Indioceanicola profundi: one gene and its partner. The protein of the gene in region 1 interacts with the protein of each later gene in a pairwise test. Links are inferred from orthologs where the notes say so. Each region holds a gene or a part of one and is shown on either strand. Other genes may lie near its edges.

Region 1 (4,844 bases):
AGGGCGGGCACGGAGCCGATCCCACTCCTTGCGACAACGCTGTTCCTCCCTCCGGCTAGGGGGGCCGACGAATTCGTTCTTGTCTAGTGGGCCTGACAGGCTCACATCTAGGGGGTCATTCTGTTTCGGACGACCGGCCTATCCGCCTTCGGGTGATCGGATCGCTACTCCCCAGTCTGGCGCGCCCCTGCATGCGCGCAGGGGTGCAACTCTTCCATGATGGAGGATTGGATGCCGATCGGCACCGTGAAGTGGTTCAATGGTACCAAGGGCTATGGTTTCATCCAGCCCGACAATGGCGGCGCTGATGTGTTCGTGCACATCTCCGCGGTCGAGAAGGCCGGGATGCGCAGCCTCAATGAAGGCCAGAAGGTCTCCTATGAGGAAGTGCGCGATCCGCGGCGCGGAAAGACCTCTGCGGAAAACCTGCAGAACGCCTGAGCAGCCGGGACCGGCTCGCTCATACAGGTCGGCGAAGGGCACCGGGAGACCGGTGCCCTTTTGCTTGCCTGTCTTATGACCGATGAATTGGGAGCAGTCTGATGGCTCGCAAGAAGCCGCCCGTCGAGACGGGCTATGTTCTTTACGACGTCCTCTACCAGGACGGCGCGCGCAGCTCCAACCGCAAGGTGCCCAAGGCCGAAGTGCCGGAGCATGAAGGCGAAGCCGGCGTGCGCGCCTGGCTGGAGGCACAGGACCGCAAGATTGCCGAGATGTCCGGCAATCCTCGCGGCCCCATCAAATCCATCAGCCGTTCGCCGACCTGATGGACAGGGCGCCTCCCTTTTCCTGCCAGGGGATACGCCCACTCTACTCTGTCATCCCGGCGCAAGCCGGGCTGACGGCGGACACGGAAAAGCACCCCGCCCCTGGCGCGGAAGCTCCCATATCTGCTAAGCCATCACCAGGAACGAAAGCGGCACGGAGCCGGACGTGGAGCGGGAAGGCAGCAGCAGCGGCAGCCTTGCGCCGGACGACTTCCGCCTGACGGCGGAGGAGCCGGAAGCGCCGAAGCTTGGCCGCGCATCATCGCCCAAATCCAAGCCGCCCCCGCCCGCCGGCCCGGCCCGCCGCGTGGCCGTGGCCCTGCCGCTGCCCTTCCCCGAACCCTTCGACTACCGCGTGCCGGACGGGCTGGACCTCGCCCCCGGCGATTATGTGGAGGTGCCGCTGGGTCCCCGCCGGGTCTTCGGCGTGGTCTGGGGCGCGCCGGCGCAACCCGCCGAACCGGCGGAGAACGCGGTTCCCGATGCCAAGCTGAAGCCGGTGGCGCGCCGCTTCGACCTGCCGCCCATGCCGGAGGCCTCGCGCCGCTTCATCGAATGGGTGGCCGGCTACACCATGTCCCAGCTCGGCAACGTGCTGCGCATGGCGGTCAGCGTGTCGGCAGCGCTGGAGGAGCCGCGGGCCATGACCGGCTATTGCCGGGCCGACGCCGACCTGCCCGACGGCTTCAAGCTGACCGCCGCGCGGAAGGCCGTGCTGGCGCTGATGGCCGACGGGCCGCCCCGCACCGCCGCCGACATCGCGAACGAGGCCGGATGCAGCCCGGCCGTGGTGCGCGCCATGGCCGATGCCGGCGTGCTGCTGCCCGTACCCATCCGCCCGCTGGGCCGCTTCCAGGCGCCGGACGGAACACTGGCCGGCCCGACCCTGTCCGACTTCCAGCGGGAGGCGGCGGACCATCTGGCGGCCCGCGTCACGGAGGGCGGCTATAGCTGCACCCTGCTGGACGGGGTCACCGGCTCCGGCAAGACGGAGGTGTATTTCGAGGCGGTGGCGGCGGCGCTCCGGGCCGGCAAACAGGCGCTGGTGCTGCTGCCGGAGATCGCGCTGTCCGCCCAGTGGCTGGACCGGTTCCAGGCCCGTTTCGGCGCGCGCCCGGCGGAGTGGCATTCCGACCTGACCGGCATGATCCGCCGCACCACCTGGCGCGCCATCGCCAGCGGGGAGGCCAGGGTGGTGGTGGGGGCCCGTTCCGCCCTGTTCCTGCCCTATCCCGATCTCGGCCTCATCGTGGTGGATGAGGAGCATGAGCCCGCCTTCAAGCAGGAGGACGGGGTGATCTACCATGCCCGTGACATGGCCGTGGCGCGGGCGCATCTGGGCAAGATCCCCACCGTCCTCGTCTCCGCCACCCCGGCGCTGGAGACGCTGGTGAATGCGGAGGTCGGGCGCTACACCCGCATGGACCTGCCGGGCCGGCATGGCGGTGCCACCATGCCGGACGTGACCCTGATCGATCTGCGCAAGCCCGACGCCGCCCCGCCGCGCCACCAGTGGCTGAGCCCGATCCTGCGCAAGGCCATGACGGAGACGCTGGAGGCGGGGGAGCAGGGCATGCTGTTCCTGAACCGCCGGGGCTATGCGCCGCTGACCCTGTGCCGCGCCTGCGGCCACCGCTTGCAATGCCCGAACTGCACCGCTTGGCTGGTGGAGCACAGGCTGACCAAGCGGCTTCAGTGCCATCATTGCGGCTTCACCGCCAAGACCCCCGAATCCTGCGAGAATTGCGGGGCGGAGGAGAGCTTCGTCGCCTGCGGTCCGGGCGTGGAGCGGGTGGCGGAGGAGGCGGCGATGCTGTGGCCCGAGGCCAGGGTCGCCATGATGACGTCGGACACGCTGCTGGGTCCCCGCGCCATCCAGGACGTGATCGACAAGGTGAAGGCGCAGGAGATCGATCTGCTGATCGGCACCCAGGTGATGGCGAAGGGACACCATTTCCCCATGCTGACCCTGGTGGGGGTGGTGGATGCCGATCTCGGCCTGTCCGGCGGCGACCTGCGGGCGTCGGAGCGCACCTTCCAGCTTCTGCACCAGGTGGCGGGCCGTGCCGGGCGTGAGAGCCGGCCGGGCCGTGTCTACCTCCAGACCCACATGCCGGAGCATCCGGTGATGCAGGCCCTGGCCTCCCACGACCGGGAGGCGTTCCTGGATCATGAGAAGCAGAGCCGGCTGGAGACCGGCATGCCGCCCTTCGGCCGGTTGGCGGCCCTGATCGTGTCCGGAGAGGATGACCGGCTGGTTGACCAAGTGGCCCTGCGCCTCGGCCGCACCGCGCCTCGCGACCGGCAGGAACTGCTGGTGCTGGGGCCGGCCCCTGCCCCCCTGTCCATCCTGCGTGGGCGGCACCGGAGGCGTCTGCTGATCCAGGGGCCGAAGGGCCTGGCGCTCCAGCCCATCGTGGCCGAGTGGCTGGACAAGGTGGAAATCCCGCCCCAGGTGCGGGTGCAGGTGGATATCGACCCCTACAGCTTCATGTAAAGGCGCGGCCGGGCCGCGCTCAATCGCCCGCCGCGCGCTCCGCCAGCTTGCGCCGAAGCTCGGCCAGACACTCCTCCCGCGTGGGCTGGAACTCGCGGGCGGCCCACCATCCCTCCACCCCGGCCAGAATCCGCCCGACTTCCGGCCCCGGCGGCACGCCCATGTCCAGCAGATCCTGCCCCTTCAACGGGAAGGGAACGATGATCCAGGACGCGGCCTCCGCCAGCGGCTCCAGCAGTTCCGCCGCCGGGGTGCCGCGGTCGGATGCCGCCAGCAGCAGCAGATCGCGGTAGGGCTCCGTGCCCAGCTTCTGCAATGCGTGCCGCCGGGCCTTGATGCCGAGGTCGGGATGCACGTCCACCGGCGGATCGGCCAGCAACAGCAGCCGGTCCCGCTGGGCGTTGGACAGTTTCAGCCGCTCCGCCACCTCCTGCGCCGTCGTCCGCCCCTTGGGCAGCAAAGCCGCAAGCCGGGCCATGGGATCGGCTTCCCCCACCATCCATTCCAGCCGGTCCAGTGCTGCCAGCCGCTCCACCCGCGTCGCCTGGGGCAGCAGATGCGCCACAATCCCGTAATCCAGCATCAGCCGCCAGACATCCACCGCCCGGTCGGCGTCCAGCAGGCGCAGCAGTTCCTCCCGCACCCGTTCGCCAGACAGGGTCGGCAGCAGGTGCGCCAGTTCGGAGCAGGCGCGGATGGCCGTCGGCTCCGGCTCCGGCCCGCCGAACCGGGCATGGAAGCGGAAGAACCGCAGGATGCGCAGCACATCCTCGCGGATGCGGGCCTGCGCCTCGCCGACGAATCGGACGCGGCCTTTCTCCAGATCCTCCAACCCGTTGAACGGATCATAGAGGTCCCCCTCCGGGGACAGGGACATGGCGTTGAAGGTGAAGTCCCGCCGGGTCGCGTCTGCCACCCAGTCATCCGTGAACTCCACCCTGGCATGCCGGCCGAACGTCTCCACGTCCCGGCGCAGGGTGGTGATCTCGAAGCTGTCATGGTCGAGTACGGCGGTGACGGTGCCGTGCTTGATCCCGGTGGGCACGACGCGGATGCCATCGGCCTTCAGCCGGCGCATCACCTCTTCCGGAGGCAGCGGCGTCGCGATGTCCACATCCGACGCCTCCACCCCGAGCACGGCGTCGCGGACGCAGCCGCCGACGAACCGCGCCTCCTGCCCCGTACGCATCAGGGATTGCAGCACCCGGCGGGCCTGAAGGCTGGCCATCGGGCCGACGGGATCAAGGTGGCGGACTGGTTCCATGCGCGGCGTGCCGATGGCGCCTCTTGGCAACGGTCTCGAACGGTCGGGACCGGAAAGGTCCAGCATTGCCGATCTAACCAAGCCGGCGCGGGATTGTCCAATGCCCCCTTCGGACGCTCACTGCGGGGCTGCGTCCTCGGCCGGCGCAGCCTCGCGCGGCAACTGGTCGGCCGGAATGACGCGCGCCGGAACGGTCTGCCCGTCCGGCCCCACATGGGCGGGGATATAGAGGCTGTCCGTACCGTGCCCGCCCAGCAGCGCCAGCGAGACCAGGAAGGCCGCCATCAGACCGATACCCGCCGCCAGCAGCCAGACC
Region 2 (4,788 bases), 2.0 Mb from region 1 along the record:
CGAACAGCAGCCCGTCGGATAGCTCCAGCGCGGTCTCGACCGAATCGGCCAAGCGGTTGCCCAGGTCGGGACGGACCACGATGCGGTCCACGACCACTTCGATGTCGTGCTTCAGTTTCTTGTCGAGGCTGGGAGCATCCTCGATCTCGTACATCTCCCCATTGATCTTCACACGGGTGAAGCCGCGCTTGCGCAGTTCCGCCAGTTCCTTCTTGAACTCGCCTTTCTTGCCGCGGGCGATGGGAGCAAGAAGGTAGAGCCGGGTCCCTTCGCCCATGGCCAGGATGCGGTCCACCATCTGGCTGACCGTCTGGCTTTCGATGGGAAGTCCGGTGACCGGGGAATAGGGGACGCCGACCCGAGCGAACAGCAGGCGCATATAGTCGTAAATCTCCGTCACCGTGCCAACGGTGGAGCGGGGATTTCGGCTGGTCGTCTTCTGCTCAATGGAGATAGCGGGGGACAGACCTTCGATGCTGTCCACGTCCGGCTTCTGCATCAGTTCCAGGAACTGTCGGGCATAGGCGGACAGGCTCTCCACATAGCGCCGCTGTCCCTCCGCATAGATCGTATCGAAGGCCAGCGACGACTTGCCGGAGCCGGACAAGCCAGTGATCACCACCAAGCTGTCTCGCGGAAGGTCCACATCGACATTCTTGAGGTTGTGCTCGCGCGCCCCGCGGACGCTGATCGACTTCATGTTCATGCTGGTTCTGTATCGCAGGGTCCGCCGCAGGGAAGGGAAGCGCGGCCGGAGCAATATGGGAGGGAAAGCCGGTAAGAGAAACCCGCCCACCCTTGCTTGCGCGGAATGACGCCCTATCGAATGCACATGGTCAAGCGCCGGCAGGGGTGGTTGTGTGTTGTTTTAACCCTCTTCCATATGTTCTGCAAATGTTCTATATAGCTGGGCGATAGGAAGGGCTGTCGTCTCCGCAACGTCGGAACGGTGGAGCGGCAGCCGTTGTCCGAGCGCAGGTCTCCCGACTGTTCACCTTGTTGCCGGGAGCGTGTAGGCTGCCGGCTTCCACGGACCCCGACAGGGCGGCACGCCCAGGGTCCAGGTCGCCGCAGCCATCGGATGATTGGCAACGGAACGATACGAGAGCGAAAGAACGACCCATGGCAGGTAGCGTCAACAAGGTCATCCTGGTCGGAAACCTGGGCAAGGACCCGGAAATCCGGAACATGCAGAGCGGCGGCAGGGTCTGCAATCTGTCCATCGCCACCTCCGAGAGCTGGAAGGACCGCAACAGCGGGGAGCGCAAGGAGCGCACCGAGTGGCACCGGGTGGTGATCTTCAACGACAATCTAGCCCAGATCGCCGAGCGCTATCTGCGCAAGGGCTCCAAGGTCTATATCGAGGGCCAGCTTGAGACCCGCAAATACACCGACCAGTCCGGCGTGGAGAAGTACACGACCGAAGTCGTGCTCCGGCAGTTCCGTGGCGAGCTGACGCTGCTCGACGGGCGTGAAAATGCCGGCGGCGGCGGCGGCGGTTACGGTGGCGGCAGTGGCGGCGGGGGCTACGAGGACCGCGGCGGTGACTATGGCGGCGGCGATTACGGCGGCGGTGGCGGCTATGGCGGCGGCCAGCGCAGTGGTGGCACTCAGCGTGGCGGTGGCGGCGGTGGCGGACGCCCGGCTCCGACCGAGGATCTGGACGACGAGATTCCGTTCTGATGGCGGGAAGCCGCACTTGGCTGGGGGGCGGCCTGTTGGCCGCCCTGCTGGCATTTCCACTGTCGGCTTTGGCGGATGACGCCGGAGCGCTGGCCAAGATACTGACGGGCAACTACAGCACCGAGAGACAGGCCAGCACTGACCCGGCGCGGCCGGCGGAGCTACTGCGCATCACACCCATCTGGACCGGACGGTCAGATGGTCCCTGGATGTATGTGGAGCGAGCGGATGCTGCTGCAGCCAACCAGCCGACGCGCCAGGAAATCTGGCAGCTGAAGTTCCAGCCTCACAAGGGTGGGACGGAGATCCGCATCCATACGCTGCCTGACCCGGAGGCCGTATCCGGCGCTTGGCGGGAGCCGGAGAAGATTCGGGCCGTACTGCCCGAGCGGCTGACCCGGGTGGAAGGATGCGAGTTGCTGCTGCAACGACGGCAGGAATTCGCCTTTTCCGGGGGTACGCCGGGCATGGGCTGCAAGCCATCCTACAGCGATGCGGATTATGTGCTGATACAGGCCAGCATCGAGCCCCAGGGGCTTCGCCTGGCTGAGCGGGGCTACGATTCGTCCGGTCGGCAGATATCCGGCCCCAGGGAAGAGGGGCTGCGATTCGACAAGGTCGCCATCGGCGACGTTCCGATCAAGGAATAAGCTGGTCCAGGCACAAGCGGCAGCACCAAGTGGTCCGCCGCTTGTGATCTTCAGCCGCGCGGACTTGGCGTTCCTGGCGTCGGCACGTCGGGTGGGCTGGCCGGTCGCGGCATGTCAGGGCTCGGCGTCTCACCGGGCTGTTCAGGCGGGTGCACCGGCTGATCTCCGGGAGGGGGCAGTTCCGTCTGACCGGGCGGCGAACTGCCCGGCGGGGTCGGGGCAATGGCCATGGCAATGCTCCATTCGTTCCCATGGATATGTCTGATTTCAACTTCTCATCCGGTGATCGGTTCCGGTGTAGGTCCGTGGTCGCGGATGTCCTGTTTGCAAGGCAGGACCGACGGCAGCCGTTCTTGACGGAGTACCGGTTCCTGGAGGATGGTCCTCAACCATTCCGACCCCGGATGATTTCCCATGCCTGCGCTCCAGACCCAAAACAGTTCGACAGCGATCCGGCTGAGGGGCCATGCCATGGCACTGCTTGCCCTGGCGGTTCCGGTAATGATCGCCCGCGCCGGTCAGATGACCATGGCCGTGGCGGATACGCTGTTCGTGGGCCGGTTCAGCGCGCTGGAACTTGCGTATCTGGGGCTGGGCGCGCCACAGGGCGTGATGCTGGCAGTCCTGGCAGGCCTGCTGCTGGGTACCATCGTGCTGACCGCCCAGGCAACGGGAGCCGGGAAGGAGGAGCAGGCCGGCCTGTTCTGGCGGCGCTCCTTGCCTTATGCGCTCACACTGGGAAGCGTCATGGCGGCTCTGTGTCTGTTTGCAGAACCGTTCTTTCTTCTGACGGGCCAACAACCGGATCTGGCCGCGGGCGGCGCCGAAGTCATGTTGATCTATGGCTTGGGGATGCCGGGCGCGGCCCTGTTCTTCACGACGACCTTTTTCCTGGAAGGGCTGAAGCGGCCGGTGCCCGGCATGGTGACCATTGTCCTGGCCAACATACTCAACCTTTTCCTGGATTGGATTCTGGTGTTCGGCGGCCTGGGCCTTCCTGCCATGGGCGCGGAAGGCTCGGCCTGGGCCACGACGATCATCCGCTGGGTCACCGCCATTGGCCTGCTGCTCTATGTCTGGCGGATGGCGGACCGGGACCGGTACGGCGTCCGCTCCGGCGGGGTGCGGCCCTGGTGGCCAGCGCGGGAGCAACGTCACCTCGGCATGGCAGCAGGGGCCAGCAACGGTCTGGAGGCGTCGGCCTTCGCGGCGCTGACCCTTTTTGCGGGGTTGATCGGACCGTTGGCACTGGGCGCCTATACAGTCGGGCTGAACCTGATTGCGCTGCCCTTCATGGCGGCATTGGGGCTGGCTTCCGCCACTGCGGTTCTGGTGGGCAATGCGTACGGCACCGGGGATCGGCGGAACACCCAGTTGGCAGGCTGGACCGGCCTTGGAGTAACGGCTGCGCTCCTCAGCGTCGTCGGGCTGATCTTCGCGGTCTGGCCGGAGGAAATCGCGATGGCGTTCGCCACGGAGGACAGGCTGATCGCCGTAGTCGCCCCCGTGGTGGCCTTCAGCGCCTGGATTCTGGTGGCCGACGGCGGGCAGGTGGTGATGGCGCAGGCGTTGCGCGGCAGGGGCGACGCCTGGGTGCCGACCGTGCTGCACTTCGTCAGCTATTACGCTGTCATGATGCCTGTGGCTTACGGCCTCGGCATCTGGGCGGGGCGGGGCGTGCTGGGACTGTTCGAAGGGATATTCATCGCCAGCATGGTATCGGTGGCAATCCTGTCTGGACGGTTCTGGTGGTTGGGCCGCAAGGTGTAGCGGGTTCAGGCCCGTTACGTTGTTTAAAGCTCCGAAAGATGCTACATATTTCCGTGGCTCGGTACCGACCAGCACGCGCGTGCTCGTGGTGCCGGGCTTTTTTGACTTCCGCAGACGATTGAGCCCTTTGTGGTGACTTCCCCGACCCCGACCCCGTCCGATATCGCGCCCGTCACCATCGAAGACGAGATGAGGCGCAGCTACCTCGATTACGCCATGAGCGTGATCGTGAGCCGCGCCCTCCCGGATGTGCGTGACGGCCTGAAACCCGTTCACCGCCGCATCCTCTATGCGATGAAGGAAGGCGGGTACGACAGCACCAAATCCTACAAGAAGTCCGCCCGTATCGTCGGCGATGTGATGGGTAAGTACCATCCGCACGGCGACAGCGCGATCTATGACGCCATGGTCCGCATGGCGCAGGACTTCTCGATGCGGCTGATGCTGATCGATGGCCAGGGCAATTACGGCTCCATGGACGGCGATCCTGCGGCGGCGATGCGCTACACCGAGGCGCGTCTGTCCAAGGCGGCGGAGTTCCTGCTGGACGATATCGACAAGGAAACAGTCGATTTCCAGCCGAACTATGACGAGTCGGTGGAGGAGCCGACCGTTCTGCCGGCCAAGTTCCCGAACCTGCTGGTCAACGGCGCCGGCGGTATCGCCGTCGGCATGGCAACGAACA

Evidence for each region. Proteins that work in one complex are often made in the same cells at the same time.
Region 2: the proteins of DOL89_RS16155 (region 1) and ssb interact in binary tests that used the Escherichia coli proteins (3 or more experiments, as listed by UniProt). The link is inferred for Indioceanicola profundi from one-to-one orthologs.

What each region holds. Positions count from the first base shown.
Region 1 is NZ_CP030126.1:3,381,884-3,386,727, reverse strand. Bases 667-3,624 are described here. They hold DOL89_RS16155 (primosomal protein N'), read left to right. Parts: upstream 667-984; coding sequence 985-3,264; downstream 3,265-3,624. Other genes in these bases: DOL89_RS16150 (CCA tRNA nucleotidyltransferase), read right to left, coding at 3,284-3,624; DOL89_RS16160 (hypothetical protein), read left to right, coding at 667-767. Outside these bases: DOL89_RS16165 (cold-shock protein), read left to right, coding at 232-441; more of DOL89_RS16160, read left to right, coding at 543-666; more of DOL89_RS16150, read right to left, coding at 3,625-4,594; DOL89_RS16145 (DUF6111 family protein), read right to left, coding at 4,646-4,844.
Region 2 is NZ_CP030126.1:1,414,949-1,419,736, reverse strand. The notes cover bases 1-2,902. They hold ssb (single-stranded DNA-binding protein), read left to right. Parts: upstream 1-1,122; coding sequence 1,123-1,683; downstream 1,684-2,902. Other genes in these bases: DOL89_RS06740 (MATE family efflux transporter), read left to right, coding at 2,805-2,902; DOL89_RS06745 (chromophore lyase CpcT/CpeT), read left to right, coding at 1,683-2,333; uvrA (excinuclease ABC subunit UvrA), read right to left, coding at 1-700. In the rest of the region: more of DOL89_RS06740, read left to right, coding at 2,903-4,103; gyrA (DNA gyrase subunit A), read left to right, coding at 4,293-4,788. UniProt on the Escherichia coli protein: Plays an important role in DNA replication, recombination and repair. Binds to ssDNA and to an array of partner proteins to recruit them to their sites of action during DNA metabolism. Acts as a sliding platform that migrates on DNA via reptation.